DNA from 4 places in the Aliivibrio sp. SR45-2 genome. Region 4 is predicted to be linked to each of the others. Evidence: predicted binding sites of a transcription regulator. Region 4 holds the regulator's gene; each other region holds the start of a gene.

Region 1 (5,508 bases), on a different contig from region 4:
GTAGTCAAAGAAATTGCTCTTCGACCACCAGTTGATGCTTGTTGCGCGACTTCTTTAATTAAGCCACGCTCTAATAATTGACGGGTTATCTTGGTAACACTTGCTGGTGCAAGTTGACTAACGTCTGCGATTTGAATTCGAGAAATCGGTCCTTTTTGGTCGATTAAACGATAAACAGCGGCACTGTTTAATTGTTTTACTAGATCTACATTACCAATTTGTCCGTCAGTCATATTAACTTTGCTCGTATTGTCCGTTAACAACAGTCGCTTTTACATTAAAGTCACGATCAAAAATAGCAAGGTTAGCTACCATGTCTTTTTTGATTCGACCAAGTTTATTATCTACACCAATTGCTTGAGCAGGATATAACGTAGCCATACGTAGAGCTTCATCTAAAGCGATTCCAACGTGTTCAACTGTATTCTGAACTGCTTCAATCATAGTCAGAGCTGATCCACCTAATGTGCCATTTTCATCAACACATTTACCATCCTTGTAATATACTTTCTTCCCCACAAAAATAAAGTATTCCATGTCAGCACCTGCAGGAGCTGTGGCATCGGTCACTAATACTAACTTTTCTTTCTTTATTTTGTGCGCGATACGAATGTTTGCGTAATCAACATGGAAGCCATCAGCGATAATGCCAGCATAAACGTCTGGTGTATCGTAGATTGCACCAACAACACCTGGTTCACGACCTACCATTGGTGTCATTGCATTAAATAAATGAGTAGCGAATGTAATGCCTGACTCAAAACCTTGGCGAGCTTCTGCATACGTTGCGTTTGTGTGGCCAATTGAAACAACAATACCGGCCTTGTGAAGACGCTCAATATGTTCAGGATCATTTTGCTCAGGAGCCAATGTCACTTTTGTGATTAAATCAGCGTTATCACACATAAGTTGGATCATATCTGAATCTGAGTGACGGATATGGTCAACGCTGTGAATGCCTTTTTTCATGACATTTAGGTACGGACCTTCAAGGTGTAAACCTAAAGATTGGTTTTGATATTTGTTGTGATATTCACGAGCAGCTTCAATAGAAGCGCGCATATCTTCGTCTGAAGAAGTGATTAATGTCGGTAAAAAGCTAGTACAACCCGATTTAAGGTTTGCTTCATGCATTATTTGCATGGTTTTTGCTGTAATTTCATCATTTAGCATTACACCACCACAGCCATTTAGCTGAAGGTCGATGAAACCAGGGCTTAAATTAGCACCGTCTAAATCTTTACGTTCGATGCCATCAGGAAGTTCAGATGTTAGGCAGATTTTTTCAATATTGGTGCCGTTGATAATCACTGAGTGATCAACAAGAACATCATTACCAGTATAGACTTTACAGTTAGTTAGCGCATACATAGCGTGAATCCTTTAAGTTATAATTTAGTGTACAAAAAAAATAGAACTTTTTTTGTGGAAATTTTTAAGCAAGTAAAAAATAAAACTGCTTACTGAGCGGTACACTCTATGTCCTAAATGTTTCGTTCAGTAATGACAAAATTGAGTCTATTTATGACCAAATATTATTCCGGATGTTTTATTCTTTCGAATGATAAAATAAGTTTTATGATCTCGCTAGCAAAATACCTTAAATATTCCCTCTGCAGGTGATAATGATCACAATTAGCTCGCTTTTAATTTGCGGGGCGAAATTAATCCCTTACACTGACCCTGTTAATAACGAGTAGCGAAATAAGTTTATAATAAGCTAACGTAAGCTACTCAAAAAAATCTAAAATCCTTATAGGGGGAATCTAAAGGTGAATATTTTAGGATATTTTCAAAAAGTAGGTAAAGCACTGATGGTACCAGTTGCTACATTACCTGCAGCAGCAATTTTAATGGGTATTGGTTACTGGATTGATCCGGTGGCTTGGGGCGGCAATAGTGCATTAGCAGCGTTTTTAATCAAAGCTGGTGCGTCTATTATTGATAACATGTCTGTACTATTCGCAATTGGTGTTGCTTATGGTATGTCTAAAGATAAAGATGGTGCAGCGGCACTTTCTGGTTTTGTTGGTTTCCTTGTTGTAACGAATCTTCTTTCTCCAGGTGCGGTAGCTCAAATTCAAGGTATTGATCCTGCTGCTGTTCCTGCTGCTTTTAGTAAGATCAACAACCAATTTGTTGGTATTTTAGTTGGTATCATATCTGCTGAAATTTACAACCGTTTCTCTGCTGTTGAATTGCATAAAACACTTGCATTCTTCTCAGGTAAACGTCTTGTACCTATTCTAACGTCATTTGCAGGTATTTTAATTGCGTTCGTGCTTATGTACGTATGGCCAGCAATCTACGATGGTCTTGTTCACTTCGGCGAATCAATTCAAGGTATGGGTGCTACGGGTGCAGGTATCTATGCATTCTTCAACCGTTTATTAATTCCTGTAGGTCTTCACCATGCACTTAACTCAGTGTTCTGGTTCGACGTTGCTGGTATTAACGACATCCCTAACTTCCTAGGTGGCGCAAAGTCTATCGCTGAAGGTACTGCAACTGTAGGTGTTACAGGTATGTACCAAGCTGGTTTCTTCCCAATCATGATGTTTGGTCTACCAGGTGCAGCACTAGCTATCTACCACACTGCAAAAGTTGAGAACAAAGAAAAAGTAGCATCTATTATGATTGCTGCAGGTTTCGCATCGTTCTTTACGGGTGTAACTGAACCACTAGAATTCTCATTCATGTTCCTTGCTCCTGCATTGTATGTAGTTCACGCAGCATTAACGGGTATCTCTGTATTCATCGCAGCATCTATGCATTGGATTGCAGGCTTCGGTTTCTCTGCGGGTCTAGTTGATATGGTTCTTTCTAGCCGTAACCCACTAGCGGTTAATTGGTATATGCTAATTATCCAAGGTATCGTTTTCTTCGCTTTATACTACTTTATCTTCCGCGCTGTAATCCTTAAGTTTAACCTTAAGACTCCAGGCCGTGAAGACGATGATGAAGAAGAAAGCTCAATCCGTGGTTCTAAAGAAACAAGTGAACTAGCTAAGCAGTATCTTAAAGCGCTTGGTGGTCACGACAACATAGAAAACATTGATGCTTGTATCACTCGTTTACGCTTAACTCTTAAAGACACTAGCGTAATCAGCGAGAAGCAACTGAAAGGTCTTGGTGCAATGGGCGTAGTTAAACTTGGTTCAAACAATGTTCAAGTTATCCTAGGTCCTCTTGCTGAAATCGTTGCTGGTGAAATGAAAAAAATCCCAGCTTCTGAAGACTTAACAGCAGTTGCACTACCATAATTATTGAGTAAATTAACTCGATTTAATGAGCCGCTCTAATTAGAGCGGCTTTTTTTATGGAAATAAAGCAACTATTTGATTCTATATATTGAGTATTGGCCCATAATTGTGGATCATAGGGAGATATGAACAATTTGTTCTTTCTCCTAATACCAATGAGGTGCTTTAGATGAGTGAAACTGAAACTCGTCCTACCAACTTTATCCGTCAAATTATTGATGAAGACCTAAAGTCAGGTAAACATTCCAGTGTCCATACTCGTTTCCCGCCAGAGCCAAACGGTTATCTGCATATCGGACACGCAAAATCTATCTGTTTGAATTTTGGTATTGCTCAAGATTATCAGGGACAGTGTAATCTACGTTTTGATGATACTAACCCTGAAAAAGAAGATATTGAATACGTTGAATCAATCAAAAATGACGTTAAATGGTTAGGTTTTGATTGGAGCGGAGATATTCATTATTCTTCGAATTACTTCGATAAATTGTATGACTACGCGGTTGAATTGATTGAGAAAGGACTGGCTTATGTTGATGAGTTAACCTCTGATCAAATCCGTGAGTACCGTGGTTCTCTTAAAGAGCCGGGTAAAAACAGCCCATACCGTGATCGTAGTGTCGAAGAGAACCTTGCGCTATTTGAACAAATGCGTGATGGTAAATTTAAAGAAGGCACTATTTGCTTACGTGCAAAAATCGACATGGCTTCTTCATTTATCGTTATGCGCGATCCTGTTATTTATCGTATTCGTTTTGCTACTCATCACCAAACTGGCGATAAGTGGTGTATCTACCCAATGTACGATTTTACTCATTGTATTTCGGATGCACTTGAAGGCATTACGCATTCTATCTGTACATTAGAATTCCAAGACAACCGTCGTTTATACGATTGGGTTTTGGAAAATATTACGATTGATTGCCAACCACATCAATATGAGTTTAGCCGTTTAAACTTAGAATACACGATCATGTCTAAGCGTAAGCTTAATGAACTGGTTACTGAGAAATTAGTAAACGGTTGGGATGATCCACGTATGCCTACGGTTTCTGGTTTACGTCGTCGTGGTTTTACTGCGGGGTCTATTCGTGAATTCTGTAAGCGCATAGGTGTAACTAAGCAAGAGAACATGATTGAATTTGGTTCATTAGAATCGTGTATTCGTGATGATCTAAATGAAAATGCACCTCGTGCAATGGCTGTACTTGAACCTGTAAAAGTAGTGATTGAAAACTACGAAGAAGGTAAAGTCGAAACGCTAAACGTTGCAAATCATCCAAATAAACCAGAAATGGGTACTCGTGAAGTTCCATTTACTCGTGAAGTTTATATTGAGCAAGATGATTTCCGTGAAGAAGCAAACAAGAAATACAAACGTTTAGTACTTGGTAAAGAAGTGCGTTTACGCGGTGCTTATGTTATTCAAGCAAATCGAATTGAAAAAGACGAAGCGGGTAACATCACGACTATTTTCTGTAGCTATGACACAGAAACGCTAGGTAAAAACCCAGCAGATGGTCGTAAAGTGAAAGGCGTTATTCATTGGGTATCTGCAGACAAAGCGTTCCCTGCAGAAATTCGTCTATATGATCGTTTATTCACAGTGCCAAACCCTGCGGCTTTAGAGGATTTCTCAGAAAGTATTAATCCTGAGTCATTAATTACTAAACAGGGTTTTGTTGAACCAAGCTTAGTAACTGCAGAAGCGGAAGCTGGCTATCAATTTGAACGTACAGGCTATTTCTGTATTGATAACAAAGACTCTACTCCAGAGGCTCTTGTATTCAACCGTACAGTAGGTTTACGTGATACTTGGGAAGGTTAATCCTAATCAAGTAATTTATAGATAATAAAAAACCAGCAGAGATGCTGGTTTTTTTATGCACGTAAACTAAATATTAGCCATTATGAGCGGTGGTATTTTCTATGCAGTCACCAGTAATACAATGACCATATAGATATAAGCTGTGATTAGTTAAGCGAACATTGTATTTATTCGCAATGTCTTTCTGACGTTCTTCTATTAGATCATCAGAGAACTCGATTACTTTGCCGCAATCTAGACATACAAGATGATCGTGGTGATGTTGTGTTGCTAGTTCAAAGACCGATTTACCGCCTTCAAAATGATGGCGAGTAACAATACCTGCATCATCAAATTGGTTTAGTACGCGATAAACAGTAGCAAGTCCAATCTCTTCACCAATATCGATTAATTTTTTATATAAATCTTCAGCGCTAA
Region 2 (5,508 bases), on a different contig from region 4:
CTATAAGAAAATAGCAAAACAATTGTCTGAGCGACGTATTGTTCGTGAACAATATATCCATGATTTTGTCACGGGGTTAAGTGATGAAATGGCGGGTTATAACATCAATGCCGAAGTCAGTGGGCGTCCAAAGCACATCTACAGTATCTGGCGTAAAATGCAGAAGAAGAGCTTGGAATTTGATGAATTGTTTGATGTTCGAGCGGTTCGCATTATTGCGGATAAACTGCAAGATTGTTATGCCGCATTAGGGGTTGTACACACGAAGTTTAAGCACTTACCAAGTGAATTTGACGACTACGTTGCAAACCCAAAACCGAATGGCTATCAATCTATTCATACGGTTGTTTTAGGCCCTGAAGGGAAAACCATTGAAATCCAGATCCGAACAAAGGATATGCACGAAGACTCAGAATTAGGGGTTGCTGCGCACTGGAAATACAAAGAAGGCTCATCAAACAGCAGTCGTACTGGTTATGATGAGAAGATTACGTGGCTACGTAAACTGCTTGATTGGCAAGAAGAGATGTCAGATTCTGGCGAAATGCTGGATGAATTACGAAGCCAAGTGTTTGATGATCGTGTTTATGCCTTTACCCCTCGTGGTGATGTTGTTGATCTACCAATGGGCGCGACACCTTTAGATTTTGCGTATCATATTCACTCAGAAGTGGGGCATCGATGTATTGGTGCGAAAGTGGGTGGACGAATCGTGCCATTTACCCATAACCTTGCAATGGGTGACCAAGTTGAAATTATTACCCAAAAAGAACCGAACCCTTCTCGAGATTGGTTAAACCCAACCTTGGGTTTTGTGAACTCTGGCCGTGCTCGTGCAAAGATCAATGCCTGGTTTAGAAAACAGAGTCGTGAAAAAAACCTTGATGCAGGTAAAGAGATTTTAGAAGTTGAATTAGCAAAAATTGGCGCAACGTTAAAAGATGCAGAGCAATACGCACTCAAGCGCTTTAATGTGAATTCAACGGATGAGTTGTTTGCTGGTGTTGGTAGTGGCGACTTACGTATTAACCAAGTGATTAATCACATTAATGCGTTAGTGAATAAACCAACCGCTGAGCAAGAAGATCAAAAAGCGTTAGAGCAATTGCAAGAATCTGAAGCGAAGGCACAAGCACAAGCTCAGGCGCAGAATAAAAAACGCAATGATGCAGTGGTGGTTGAGGGTGTCGATAATTTAATGACGCACCTAGCACGCTGTTGTCAGCCGATCCCTGGTGATCCTATCGCGGGGTACATAACTCAAGGTCGTGGTATTTCAGTTCACCGCAGTGATTGTGATCAGCTTGATGAATTACGTCATCATGCAGCAGAACGAATTATCGACACGGTGTGGGGGAGTGGTTTTGTTGGCTCTTATATATTGACGTTAAGAGTCACAGCCATGGATCGTTCTGGTTTATTGAAGGATCTTACCAGTCTGTTTGCGAATGAAAAAGTAAAAGTGTCTGGCATGAAGAGCCGTAATGATTACAAAAAGCAGCTGACTATTATGGATTTTGATCTTGAAGTGTTCAGTGCTGACATCCTTAGTCGATTAATTACTCGTGTTGAACAAGTAAAAGATGTCATGGAAGCCTCTCGATTATCATAGTAAAACAGAGAAAATAAATTGATGTAGATTTTCTTTAAGTTATTGATAATTAAAACAGATAAAAAATAGAGCCGAATATTAGCGATGATATTCGGCTTTTTTTTATAAAAATTATTCAAGTTCTGAAACTTCGAGCCGTAAATAAATGTATCAACGATGAATTATAGGCTTCAATCCTATAACAATAAATGAAGCCGACCCGGAGCAAGAACTATGTCAATTTCAGTAAATACAAATATCTCAGCAATGACAGCGCAACGTTACATGAATAATGCAACAGCTGCTCAAGCGGATTCAATGGAGAAATTGTCTTCAGGTTTAAAAATCAACAGCGCTGCTGATGATGCTTCTGGTCTGCAAATTTCAAATCGTATGACAGCACAAACTCGTGGTTTGAATGTTGCTGTTCGTAATGCCAATGACGGTATGTCGATAGCTCAAACTGCTGAAGGCGCAATGAAAGAAACAACAAATGTTCTTCAGCGTTTACGTGATTTATCACTACAATCTTCAAATGGTTCAAACACCGATGCTGACCGTGATGCAATGCAAGAAGAGGCAAGCTCACTAACGGATGAATTGAATCGTATCGCTGAAACAACATCGTTTGCAGGAACTCGTTTAATTAATGGTGAGTTTGGTACTAAGTCATTTCAAATTGGTGCGGATTCAGGCGAAGCCGTTGCGATGACATTAAATAGTATGCGAGCAGATGAAGCGACGATGGGCGGTAAATCTTATTTTGCAGAAGAAGGTCGTGACATTAACTGGACGGTAGGCAAAGAGAATACGCAATTTAATGTTCAATATAATGATAAAAATGGTAATGAACAAAAAATCAATATTGCCGCAAAATCGGGTGATGATATTGAAGAGTTGGCTACTTACATTAATGGCCAAACAAATGAGTTAAGTGCTTCTGTTACTGAAAAAGGTATTCTACAAGTATTCATGTCTGGTGAGACTATCTCTTCTCCATTAACCTTCAGTGGCTCTCTCGCTAATGAGTTGAAAATGGGTGGGGAATCAGACGATACCGTTGCTTCTATGAATCTGACGACCGTTGGTGGAGCTCAGCGTTCTATTGATGTGATTGATGCAGCATTACAATATGTTGATGGTAATCGTGCATCACTTGGTGCGTTTCAAAATCGTTTTGAAAGTGCAGTAAATAATTTAACCAACATCAATGAGAATATTTCTGACTCAAACAGTCAAATTAAAGATGTTGATTTTGCTAAAGAAACGACAAACTTAACTAAGAATCAAATTTTAACTCAATCAAGTTCTTCGATTCTAGCCCAAGCAAAACAAGCGCCGACGGCAGCACTGGGTTTATTAAAGTAAGCTTTCTAAATGCCTTTTAGTTTAAGGCGAATGTATTTTTGAAAAAGCGGTGACTATAATGGTCACCGCTTTTTTGTTTTTAATCACAGGAAAATAGGTATGACAACCCCAAATAATATGGAACAGTTACTTTCAATTATGACTCAGTTAAGGGATAAGAAATCTGGTTGTCCGTGGGATCAAAAGCAAACCTTTGATTCTGTTATTCCTCACACCATAGAAGAAACCTATGAAGTAGTGGATGCAATTCATAAGAAAGATTGGGTTAATTTAAAAGAAGAACTTGGGGACCTATTATTTCAAGTTATTTTCTACTCTGAAATAGCAAAAGAAGAGCAGTTGTTTGATTTTAGTGATGTGGTAGATACATTAAATGAAAAGTTGATCCGTCGTCATCCACACGTTTTTGGTGATGAAGTCCTTTCTACGGATGATGAGATTAGTGCTAATTGGGACAAAATAAAGCAACAAGAGCGTGCAAATAAACAGGAAAGTGACCCAGGGTCTAAGATTGGGAATGACAGTATTTTAGATTCAATTCCTACCGCCTTACCTGCATTATTAAAAGCCAATAAAATACAAAAACAATGCTCAAAAGTAGGGTTTGACTGGAATGAACTGCAACCGGTTGCTGAAAAAGTGAATGAAGAGGTCGCAGAGGTTTTAGAAGAGGCGATAAAAAATCCACGGGATGAAAATAAAGTAGAAGAAGAATTAGGCGATTTACTTTTTGCTACAGTAAATTTAGTTCTCCATTTAGGAAAAAATCCAGAGCAAGTGTTATGCAAAGCAAATGATAAGTTTGAACGCCGTTTTCGTCAAATTGAAGCGAACATCGCTAAAAAACACAAAACTTTGCAGCAATGTGATTTAAATGAACTAGACTCTGAGTGGGAAAATGTGAAGCGAAGTGAGCGGAATTGATTTGGAGCAAAAAATAAATCAATTAACTGTGATACTTTTCACGTTGTGGCCATAAAGCGGTTCTGGTATATTCATTTCCCGTCCAGATAAAATCCATTTTATTCCTCAATACACCAATTTCAGGTAACGTATGACGACGAATTACATTTTTGTAACTGGCGGGGTTGTATCCTCTCTAGGTAAAGGTATTGCAGCAGCATCATTAGCAGCTATTCTTGAAGCTCGTGGCTTAAAAGTCACTATGATGAAGCTTGACCCATACATCAACGTTGATCCAGGCACAATGAGCCCAACTCAACACGGTGAAGTATTCGTCACGGAAGACGGCGCAGAAACTGATCTAGATTTAGGTCACTACGAGCGCTTCATTCGCACCAAAATGACTAAACGTAATAATTTTACGGCTGGTCGAGTTTACGCTGATGTTCTACGTAAAGAACGTCGCGGTGACTACTTAGGTGCAACTATCCAAGTTATCCCTCATATTACGAATGCGATTAAAGAACGTGTTATTTCTGGCGCTGCAGGCCATGATATCGCACTCGTTGAAGTTGGTGGCACAGTTGGTGATATTGAATCTCTGCCATTCATGGAAGCGATTCGTCAACTTGCTGTTGAGCTAGGTCGTGAACACACAATGTTTATGCACTTAACACTTGTTCCTTACTTGGTTGCAGCAGGCGAGCTTAAAACTAAGCCGACTCAACACTCAGTAAAAGAGCTACTGTCTATTGGTATCCAACCAGATATCTTAGTTTGTCGTTCAGATCGTGTTATTCCAGCAAACGAACGTAAGAAAATTGCTCTTTTCTGTAATGTACAAGAAAAAGCAGTTATCTCAATGAAAGACGTAGATTCAATCTATAAAATCCCACAATTGATCCGAGCGCAAGGTACTGATGATTTAGTGTGTCAACGCTTTGGTATTACCGCTCCTGCCGCTGATCTTTCTGAGTGGGAACAAGTAATTTATGAAGAAGCGAACCCGACTGGTGAAGTTACTATCGGTATGGTTGGTAAATACATTGAATTACCAGATGCTTACAAGTCAGTAAACGAAGCATTAAAACATGCGGGCTTGAAAAATCGCTTGAGCGTCACTATTAAATATATAGATTCACAAGATGTTGAATCTAAAGGTACTGAAATCCTAGAAGGTCTAGATGCAATTCTAGTTCCTGGTGGTTTTGGTGACCGTGGTATTGAAGGTAAGATCCTTGCTGCTCAATACGCTCGTGAAAATGCAGTACCATATTTAGGAATTTGTCTGGGTATGCAAGTTGCGCTAATTGATTACGCGCGTAACGTTGCTAATATGGAAGGGGCTCACTCTTCTGAATTCTCTAAAGACACTAAATTCCCAGTTGTTGGTCTAATCACAGAGTGGATTGATGGCGACGGTAATGTTGAAGAGCGTACTGAGAAATCAGATCTAGGCGGTACAATGCGTCTTGGTTCTCAACTATGTCATCTTGCTAAAGGCTCTAAAGCTCGTGAGCTTTACGGTAACGCAACAGTTGAAGAGCGTCATCGTCACCGCTATGAAGTAAATAATAATTTACTTCCGCAGCTTGAAAAAGCCGGTCTTAAGATCTCTGGCTTATCTGCTGATAAGAAGCTTGTGG
Region 3 (5,508 bases), on a different contig from region 4:
TTTTGATTGTGAAGAAGCTCGACGTTTAGCGAATGGGGAATGGTTAGAAATTCTTGTTCATAATACCGTCGTCGATATTCAACAATATTTACCGACGCTTCAAGATCACTCATTGAATGTACAAGTTCACCGTGAAATTGGCACAAAAGACGTTCGTAATGAACTTGATGTGGTTAGTATCGTGAATAACAAGCTGCATATCATTGAATGTAAGACCAAAGGCATGCGTGATGATGGCGATGATACGCTTTATAAATTAGAGTCATTACGTGACCTTCTTGGCGGCTTACAAGCACGAGCAATGTTAGTTAGTTTCCGACCTTTACGTAATAATGACATTATGCGAGCACAAGATTTAGGCTTAGCGATCATTGGTCCTGATGAATTAGGCGATCTTAAAAAGCACCTCTTAAACTGGTTCTTAGCCGCTGGCGGTCATTAATCTCTTTGTAATTAATGATCCGATAATAAAAAAGACCGATTAACTGATCTTTTTTATTATCGGGACTTTAAATTGCATCAATATACAGCGATAAAAATGCCGCTTATTCGTTAAGAATCAGCGGCATTTTTTATATCTATTTGCTTCTGTAATTATAGAAGATTACGAGCCGCTTCAATCACAACTTTAATTGAACGAGCTTCTGTTTCTTTTAATGTCACGTGATCAGGTGTTTCTTTTTGAGTACGGTTAATAATAACGCCAGCAACACAACCAGCACGTAAACCAGAGCTTGCACACATAGTTAATAGTGTTGCAGATTCCATCTCAAAGTTTAACACGCCCATGTCTTGCCATTCTTGCATAGAACCTTGGAAGCGCTTAACAACACGACCAGAGAACGTATCATAACGCTCTTGACCTGGGTAGAATGTATCACTTGATGCAGTAACACCGGTGTGTACTGTCGCACCTTGGTCAACAACCGCTTTACGCATTGCTGTTGCAACATCAAAATCAGCAACGGCTGGGAATTCCATTGGAGCAAAATGCAAGCTCGCACCATCTAAACGAACTGAACCTGTCGTTACAATCATATCACCTACATTTACATGCGGTTGGATTGCACCAGTAGTACCAACACGTAAGAAGGTACGCACACCCAATTGAGCTAACTCTTCAACAGCAATAGACGTTGATGGACCACCGATACCAGTAGAACAAACAACAATTTTTTTGCCTTCTAATTCTGCTAGGTACACAGTGTATTCACGGTGACTTGCTAAAAATTTAGGATTTTCCATTTGTTCTGCGATTTTCTGAACACGTGCTGGATCACCAGGGATGATCGCCATTTCTGCACCTTGAAGATCTGCTTGTGTTACACCTAAATGGAATACTGCTGCTGTCATGGTTAACTCCTTGCGATTGTAGGGTCGCGTTGATTAAATAGTTATATTTGATTCGATGAAGTTACTTTACCCAAACGGTTAAAGCATTAGTGTGATTAAGATCCCGAAAGGAATGATGATAGATTACACTCTTGCACGGAAAACCGATTGGCATCACAGAAATAGAGACCTTTGGTTAACTTATACTCAAGATTAACGCGACTTACATGACCTTACAATCATTTCAAATTCAATCGATATAATTGATGACGGCTATTTTTATTAAAATGGAAGTCCACTTTTAAATAATTATGAGCCTTAATATTGGCTTTTTAGCCTTTCATATCCTTAACTTATAATAAGTTACATATTATGCATTGAGGTCATGGATGAATAAGCAGTCAGATAAAACAAACTCAAATAATAAAACTAAATCATTTTCAGATTCGGGAAAAGAAAAATCACCGATTAAAAATAAAAAAAATAAAAGCCAACGTTATTTAGCTAGAAGGATCTCTCTCTATCCTCAATTGATGCTAATTTTGCCAAGTTTTTCTTTTTCTAAAACATTTACACCAGAAGAATTCCTCGAAGAAAAATACTCAAATATAGAAAGCGGTACATTAGAAGAGTCAAATCCTCATCATAATGAATCACTCATTTCACCTTTAGATCCTATTGTCGAAAACAAAATGAGCAATATTCAACCTAATCCAGATGATACGAATGAGCACACACCAATAGTAACTCCAAGCGCACGAAGTAGTTCCCATTTAGCTTCGCACGCAATAACTCCCATTGGAATCCTTCCTACGCCAGTGCAAAACCATACAATTAACCAAGCTCCTGCTATGTTGGTCACTCCCCCTACGACATTAAGCACCCCTCCACCACAACACTCACAGCAGCAAGCTGTTATTTCAGGAAAAGACTCTGCGACAATAACCGAAGATGTGACAACTCATGTTTCCGGAAAGCTGACAATAATAGACTTTGATCGTGGTGAGGCACATTTTTCAAATACTGATATTATCGGCACACTCGGTACGCTTCACCTTACTGACAATGGCGCATGGACGTACGATTTAAACAACACTAACCCAACAGTTCAAGCGTTAGGTAAAGGCTCGACAGCAACCGATACCATCACCGTTCATTCAGTCGATGGCACGCCGCATCAAATAACAATCACGGTTAATGGCACTAATGACAAAGCGATAATTGGCGGATCTAATACTGGTGCGGTGACGGAAGAGTCTCAACTTCAAACCTCTGGCACACTGACTGTTACGGATGTCGATACCGGCGAAGCGCATTTCTCCAACACAGATATTATCGGCACACTCGGTACCCTACACCTTACAGACAAAGGCGCGTGGACATACGATCTTGATAACACTAACCCAACCGTTCAGGCGTTAGGTAAAGGCTCGACTGCTACCGATTCCATCACCGTTCATTCAGCCGATGGCACGCCTCATCAAGTAACAATTACGGTTAATGGCACTAACGATAAAGCGGTGATTGGTGGCTCAAATACTGGTACGGTGACAGAAGAAACACAACTTAATACCTCAGGTACACTGACTGTTACGGATGTCGATACCGGCGAAGCCCATTTCTCCAATACCAACATTGTTGGGACTTTAGGTACTCTCCACCTAACAGATAATGGTAATTGGACATACGATCTAGATAATACTAACCCAACCGTTCAAGCGTTAGGTAAAGGCGCGACAGCAACCGATACCATCACCGTTCATTCAGCCGATGGCACACCTCATCAAGTAACAATTACGGTTAATGGCACTAACGATAAAGCGGTAATTGGTGGCTCAAATACTAGTGCGGTGACCGAAGAAACACAACTTCATACCTCAGGTACACTGACTGTTACGGATGTCGATACCGGTGAAGCGCACTTCTCCAATACCAACATTGTTGGGACTTTAGGTACTCTCCACCTAACAAATAATGGTAATTGGACATACGATCTAGATAATACTAACCCAACCGTTCAAGCGTTAGGTAAAGGCGCGACAGCAACCGATACCATCACCGTGCATTCGGTCGATAGTACTCCTCATCAAATTACTATTACCGTTAATGGCACTAATGATAATGCTGTCATATCAGGATCAAATACCGGCGCGGTGACGGAAGAATCTCAACTTCAGACTTCAGGAATACTGAGTGTGACTGATGTCGATACTGGCGAAGCGCATTTCTCAAGCACAGATATTATTGGCTCACTAGGCACGTTACATCTAACTGATTCAGGTGCGTGGACGTACGATTTAGATAACACCAATCCAACCGTTCAAGCGTTAGGTAAAGGCTCAACAGCTACCGATTCCATCACGGTACACTCTGCCGATGGCACGCCGCATCAAGTAACGATTACGGTTAACGGTACTAATGATACTGCCGTAATTGGTGGCTCGAATACTGGCGCAGTGACAGAAGAATCACAACTTCAAGCTTCAGGAACACTGACTGTCACCGATGTGGATACTGGCGAAGCACATTTCTCCAACACAGATATTATCGGCACACTCGGTACCCTACACCTTACAGACAACGGCGCGTGGACGTACGATCTTAATAATACTAACCCTGCAGTCCAAGCATTAGGACAAGGCGCAACAGCAACGGATACCATCACCGTGCATTCGGTCGATGGTACGCCTCATCAAGTAACAATTGCGGTGAATGGCACCAATGATGCTGCAGTGATCATGGGAACATCGACAGGTGATGTTCATGAAGGACACACTTTCACCGCACCAGACGGTAGTATGACTGGTGGCAGTGTCGATGATCGTTCACCTGACCACATGCATGGGAATATAGGAAAATTATGGAACGATGAAATCCATACAGATGGCCACCTATCGATAGTTGATGCTGATACTGGTGAAAGCTATGCCCAAACAGGTGTTTATTATGGTTCACATGGTCGTATCATACTTCAAACTAACGGGGACTGGACCTACTATGCTTCCATCGGCCAAGATGCAACCGGCAGAACAATTGATCACTTAGGAAAAAGTGAAACACTAACCGATACAATCACCGTTAAGTCAGCTGATGGTACCACACACGATATTGTTATCACCATTCATGGCGACAACGACCGTCCATACTGCTCTTCAGAAGTGCAGCTCAACAGCGGTAAAGAAGACCTTGCGCAAACCATCACAGCCACCGAACTCTTAGCAAACACTATAGACGTGGATAGCAACGACCTAGGCAAACTCACCGTTGCGAATCTTCACGCTGATCATGGTTCTATTCTAGATAATCAAGACGGCACATACACTTTTACCCCAACCAAAGACTATAACGGTCAGGTTCATTTTAGCTATGACGTGACAGATGCGCATGGCGGAACGACTCATACAGGGGCGTCTACCACACTCACGGCTACCCCAGACAGCGCCATCATTTCAGAAGTGACAACTGACCACGTCACTGAAGATGGGTCACATAGCAGGCACAATGCAGGCGTCACAACTGAACTTTCAAATGGAAGACTACAAGTTGTAGATCCAGATAGCGGGGAGAATAAATTCCAGTACAGCCAGTTTGGTGAATCAGCAGTTCACGATCCGTTTGGTGGCATGTTACGTATTGATAGCATGGGCAATTGGGGGTACAGCGTTAATAATGCCAATTTGCAACACCTTGCTCAAGGGCAAACTGAAACCGTTGTCTACCGTGTTCATAGTTATGATGGAACGGCATACGAGTTGCACATAGACGTTGTTGGCACCAATGACGCGCCAACCGTTACCCAAGTTGCGCTAAGTAACGGCACTGAAGACACGCATTATCAAATGCAAGCGAGTCAGTTTGGGTTTACGGATGTTGATACCGGCGACACGCTACATTCCATCGCAATCACAGATCTACCACCAGCAACACAAGGTAAGTTTGTACTCGATGGCCACGATATTACTGCGGGGCAGCACATCCCTACAGCTGACATCAGTAAGCTTCAGTTCGTCCCTGCGCAAGATTTTAATGGTGATGTTCAGTTTAAATATACTGTTAACGATGGGCATACCGACTCTACAGAGGCTACAAATACTCTTCATTTTGATCCCGTTGGGGACGTAGCAGTAATCACTGGAACGACAACTGGCGATGTCGATGAAGGGCATGGTAGTTTTG
Region 4 (5,508 bases):
TTAAAAAAGTAGACAACACATCACATATTTAAAAAGGAGTACCTAAGGTGCTCCTTTTTCTATTCAAGCAACTTGAAAACCGCAATCCCTCCCCCCATTACATAAGTAATAATCATGAAGAAGACAGTTATTTAAAAAGTAACTACTTCATCGAATAAGAGGTTTTACTCGTGACTACAATTGTTTCTGTTCGCCGTGAAGGCAAAGTCGTTATTGCTGGTGATGGCCAAGCATCTCAAGGCGATATGATCGCTAAAGGCAACGTAAAAAAAGTTCGTCGTTTATATAACGATTCTGTACTCGTTGGATTCGCAGGCAGCACCGCAGATGCCTTCATTTTGTTCGACCTATGTGAACGAAAATTAGAAATGCACCAAGGTAATTTAACGAAAGCCGCCGTTGAACTAGCAAAAGATTGGCGTAGTGATCGTAATTTACGTCGTCTTGAAGCCATGCTAATTGTTGCCGATGACACTACCTCACTGATCATCAGTGGTACTGGTGACTTAATCAATGCAGATAATGACCTCCTCACTATTGGTTCTGGTGGTTATTTTGCTCGTTCTGCGGCAACCGCATTATTAGAAAATACAGATTTAGATGCATACGATATTGCAGTGAAAGCACTGACTATCGCTGGTGATACTGATGTATACACCAATCATAACCATACCGTTGAAGTTCTTGATACCAACAAATAGTAAGGAATACCCATGTCTGAAATGACTCCTCGTGAAATTGTACACGAATTAGATAGCCATATTATTGGTCAAGATAAAGCAAAACGATCAGTCGCCATTGCATTACGTAACCGCTGGCGTCGAATGCAACTTCAACCAGAATTACGCGCAGAAGTAACGCCTAAAAACATTTTAATGATCGGACCTACAGGTGTCGGTAAAACAGAGATTGCTCGTCGTTTAGCGAAACTGGCCAATGCACCGTTCATTAAAGTAGAAGCGACTAAATTCACAGAAGTCGGTTATGTAGGCAAAGAAGTCGACAGCATCATTCGTGATTTAACCGATGTCGCGATCAAAATGACACATCAACAGGCGGTAGAAAAAGTAAAATTCCGCGCTGAAGAGCAAGCTGAAGATCGTATCCTTGATATTTTATTACCACCCGCTCGCGATGCATGGGGTAAGAATGAAGAAGGTGATAATGACTCTGGCACTCGTCAATCTTTCCGTAAGAAATTGCGTGAAGGCAAATTAGACGATAAAGAGATTGACGTTGATGTTGCTGCACCTCAAGTGGGTGTCGAAATCATGGCTCCTCCAGGCATGGAAGAAATGACGAACCAACTTCAGGGCATGTTTCAGAACCTATCTGGTGGCGAAACAACGAAAAAGCGCAAGATGAAAATCAAAGATGCGCTTAAAGCCCTTGCTGAAGAAGAAGGCGCTAAATTAGTCAACCCTGAAGAGCTAAAAGAACAAGCCATATTTAACGTAGAAAATCACGGCATCGTCTTTATTGATGAGATCGATAAAATCTGCAAAGGATCAAATTCTCAATCTGGTGATGTATCTCGCGAAGGCGTTCAACGTGACCTTCTTCCATTAGTGGAAGGCAGCACAGTAAGCACGAAACATGGCATGGTTAGAACTGATCACATGCTATTCATCACATCAGGTGCATTCCAAATGGCGAAACCATCCGATTTGATCCCTGAATTACAAGGTCGCTTACCGATCCGTGTTGAGCTAGAAGCGCTAACGGCAAATGACTTTAAGCGTATTTTAACCGAGCCAAATGCCTCACTAACTGAGCAATACATCGCTCTATTAGCGACTGAAAATGTCAATATCGAATTTACTGAAGATGGTATTAGTCGTATTGCAGAGTCTGCATTTAGAGTTAATGAAACGACAGAGAACATCGGTGCTCGTCGTTTGCACACCGTAATGGAACGTCTAATGGAAGAAATTTCTTATGATGCTTCAGAGAAAGGCGGTGACAGCTTAACGGTAGATGACGCTTATGTAACCTCTCGTTTAGGTGAATTAATTGAAAATGAAGACTTAAGTCGCTTCATTTTGTAATCATTCCCCCTTTTAAAAAAGGCCCGATTCAACACTGAATCGGGCCTTTTTACATTAATTTTTTCAAATGTAATTACGCAATGATTTCCCAACTGTGAGTCATTTCAATACCCGAGCCGAGCATTAAACACACTGAACAATATTTCTGTAAAGAATCTGCCGTCACTCTTTCCACGATCGTAGGATCAAGCTTATCCCCTGTTATCTCAAAATGAATATTTACGTGAGTAAATAATTTTGGTGCCACATCTCGACGAGCACTTGATAGCTTAGCGACACAACCCGTGACCGCTTGATTGGCTGATTTCAAGCCATCAATCACATCAACAGAGCTACATCCTCCCGCCGCCATTAATACCAATTCCATCGGGCTTGGTGCTTTTTCTCCACCATTACCATCCATAACAACAGAGTGACCAGATTGTGATTGACCTAAGAAAGTAAATCCATCAATCCATTTAACTTCAGCATTCATAAAAGCCTCTTTACAACATAAAAGGAAAACTCGTGATCCATTTCACGAAATTGTGCCCTTGGTCGCACTATTCATACGATCAAAGTCAAGAAATCGATTGCGAAACAGGGTATTATTTTATCAATTATCTCAACGAACATGCAGCCTTGTTCCGATAACCATATTCTATAGGCCAAACTGATATTTGGCTCAGTTATTTTAAAATGGACATCGCCTACTTGGCAAACGCAGAGGAAGTATAAAGTATGGTTCTAGGTAAACCTCAGACAGATCCAACATTAGAGTGGTTCTTATCTCATTGTCACATTCATAAGTACCCATCAAAAAGTACTTTGATTCACGCGGGTGAAAAAGCTGAGACTCTTTACTACATCGTAAAAGGTTCTGTTGCTGTACTGATTAAAGATGAAGAAGGAAAGGAAATGATCCTTTCTTACCTTAACCAAGGTGACTTCATTGGTGAACTTGGTTTGTTTGAAGAAGGCCAAGAACGTTCAGCATGGGTTCGTGCAAAAAGTCCTTGTGAAGTCGCTGAAATTTCATTCAAGAAATTCCGTCAACTGATTCAAGTAAACCCAGATATTCTGATGCGTCTTTCTGCTCAAATGGCAACTCGTCTACAAATCACTAGCCAAAAAGTGGGTGATTTAGCATTCCTAGACGTAACAGGCCGTATCGCTCAGACTCTACTGAATCTAGCTAAACAACCAGATGCAATGACTCACCCAGACGGCATGCAAATTAAGATCACTCGTCAAGAGATCGGTCAAATTGTAGGTTGTTCACGTGAAACTGTTGGTCGTATCTTGAAGATGCTTGAAGAGCAAAACTTGATTTCAGCACACGGTAAAACAATTGTAGTTTACGGCACTCGTTAATTTAACGATAACCATAAACAAATAAAAACGCAGCCCATAAGCTGCGTTTTTTTATGAGTAGACTTTACGACCTAAAGACGTAAATTACCCATCGGTACTTTCAAAAATCTTATCCGCAGAAGCCTCAACAAACCCTTGATATAATTCCCCTGTAGGTAAGGCATAACGTTTGGCAAACTCATAAAAACCACCCGGAATATCAAATTCACCCTCAGTAAAGTTTACGGTTACTTTATCAGCCATCGTTGAGGACTGCTCTAAATGAACCTCAGGAGATCCTTTGACTTCTCCACCAACTTCATTAATAGAAAAACCCGCTTTTCGAAGATGTTGATTTACATCCACCACGCTATCAAAACCATCCAACTGATTAACATACACAGTAAAATGATTTGCCCCATAACCATGAGCCGCCAACCAAGAAGCGTATTCACTTTCTTTTGCTAACGTTTCGTACTCTTCATAACTTAATGACCAAGGTCGGCCAGAAGACAAAAAGTCATTACTAACAAAATAGTGGGCAGGCACTTGTTTAACTAACTTATGAATAATATCTTGAGCCTGAACAGAAAGTTCCTCAACTAATAATTCACTAATAAACACTTTAGGCGCTTTTGGATCTGGGTGTTCGAAATGTTGAGCTTTTAATTTTTTAGCAACAAACTCATATTCATCACACGCTTTATAGCCCATCGCTAAAAATGGCGCCGCTAACGTAGATAAACCCACTTTAGATAGATTAAACGTTCTTAATGCGATGTGATCATTAATAATCTCGTCACCGCCAGACAGTAATTGTCGAACCTTCCCAGCAGAAGGAGATAAACGAACGACATAATCTTGCCATAGTGCCGAAAATAAAGAATTCACATTATTCATACTCGTTACCTCTTAAAGAGTTAGTCCTGGAGATAATTGTGCAGGAATTTCACACGCGTCACCTTCCATCGATGCCATTGGATAAGCACAATAATCTGCCGCATAATACGCACTCGGCTTCATATTACCCGATGCACCTGGGCCACCAAATGGCGCATCACCACTCGCACCTGTCAATTGACGATTGCGATTAACGATACCTGCACGAATGTGTTCAACAAAGTATTCCCACTCACTGTCATCCGTCGATACTAGACCCGCAGATAAACCATAGCGAGTGTCATTAGCAAGCTCTACCGCTTCTTCTAATGTCTCATAACGCACGACTTGTAGTAATGGTCCAAAGTATTCTTCATCGGGTAATTCAGCAACGTTAGTAGCATCGATAATCCCCGGAGAAACAAAGGCGTGACCTAGGCTTTTAGCTTCAAGTAGAGACTCCCCACCTAAATCTTGTAAATTCTTCTGAGCGTTGAGAATAAACTCTGCTGCTGCGACTGAGATTTGTGGTCCCATAAATGGCGTATTCTCGGCAAAAGGTTGATCAACCACGATGGTTTTTGCCACTTCAACGAGACGAACTAATAACTCATCTCCCGCCTTACCTGTAGGAACATACAAACGACGGGCACAAGTACAACGCTGGCCTGCACTAATAAATGCCGATTGAATAATCGTATAAACTGCGGCCTCTTGCTCACCAAAGGACTTGGAAATAACCATTGGATTATTGCCACCCATTTCTAGAGCGAGCATTTTCCCGGTATCACCAGAAAATTGACGATGCAGGATATGCCCCGTATTGGCACTGCCAGTAAACAGCAAACCATCAATACCTTTGGCACTCGCTAACGCTTCACCAGTTTCACGAGCGCCTTGCACCAAATTAATCACCCCATTTGGCAAACCCGCTTGTTGCCATAATGTCATAATGACTTCACTGGTCCACGGTGTTTGCTCTGATGGTTTTAATACCACCGTGTTACCCGCAAGCAATGCAGGAACGATATGGCCATTAGGGAGGTGACCAGGGAAGTTATACGGTCCAAAGACCGCCATTACACCTAATGGGCGATGTCTGAGTACTATTTTATTTCCCGCCGCTTCACGCTCTTTATGGGGCGTTCTTTCATGATACGCACGTATAGAGATGGCAATTTTACCTACCATCGCGCCCGCTTCTGTTTTTGTTTCCCAAAAAGGCTTTCCAGTCTCTTTAGAAATGACT

What was found. Region 4 encodes CRP, which controls carbon source genes, mostly activating them, when cyclic AMP is high. Its sites were predicted from a motif close to TGTGANNNNNNTCACA; they were not measured.
Region 1: the regulator CRP is predicted to act here: its motif matches at 1,619-1,634, upstream of nagE (N-acetylglucosamine-specific PTS transporter subunit IIBC).
Region 2: the regulator CRP is predicted to act here: its motif matches at 3,911-3,926, upstream of AACV33_RS17385 (CTP synthase).
Region 3: the regulator CRP is predicted to act here: its motif matches at 1,444-1,459, upstream of udp (uridine phosphorylase).

The regions. Positions count from the first base shown of each region.
Region 1 is NZ_CAWPRC010000161.1:253,720-259,227, reverse strand. It holds gene nagC (DNA-binding transcriptional regulator NagC) at 1-233, opposite strand, end outside; gene nagA (N-acetylglucosamine-6-phosphate deacetylase) at 235-1,371, opposite strand; gene nagE (N-acetylglucosamine-specific PTS transporter subunit IIBC) at 1,773-3,263, shown strand; gene glnS (glutamine--tRNA ligase) at 3,433-5,091, shown strand; gene fur (ferric iron uptake transcriptional regulator) at 5,165-5,508, opposite strand, start outside.
Region 2 is NZ_CAWPRC010000183.1:77,803-83,310, reverse strand. It holds gene relA (GTP diphosphokinase) at 1-1,612, shown strand, start outside; gene AACV33_RS17395 (flagellin) at 1,826-2,959, shown strand; gene mazG (nucleoside triphosphate pyrophosphohydrolase) at 3,059-3,883, shown strand; gene AACV33_RS17385 (CTP synthase) at 4,014-5,508, shown strand, end outside.
Region 3 is NZ_CAWPRC010000133.1:24,075-29,582, reverse strand. It holds gene AACV33_RS06720 (DUF1887 family protein) at 1-442, shown strand, start outside; gene udp (uridine phosphorylase) at 595-1,353, opposite strand; gene AACV33_RS06710 (VCBS domain-containing protein) at 1,722-5,508, shown strand, end outside.
Region 4 is NZ_CAWPRC010000150.1:126,388-131,895, forward strand. It holds gene hslV (ATP-dependent protease subunit HslV) at 171-701, shown strand; gene hslU (HslU--HslV peptidase ATPase subunit) at 714-2,048, shown strand; gene AACV33_RS09500 (OsmC family protein) at 2,122-2,523, opposite strand; gene crp (cAMP-activated global transcriptional regulator CRP) at 2,769-3,401, shown strand; gene AACV33_RS09510 (DUF1338 domain-containing protein) at 3,486-4,280, opposite strand; gene astD (succinylglutamate-semialdehyde dehydrogenase) at 4,293-5,508, opposite strand, start outside.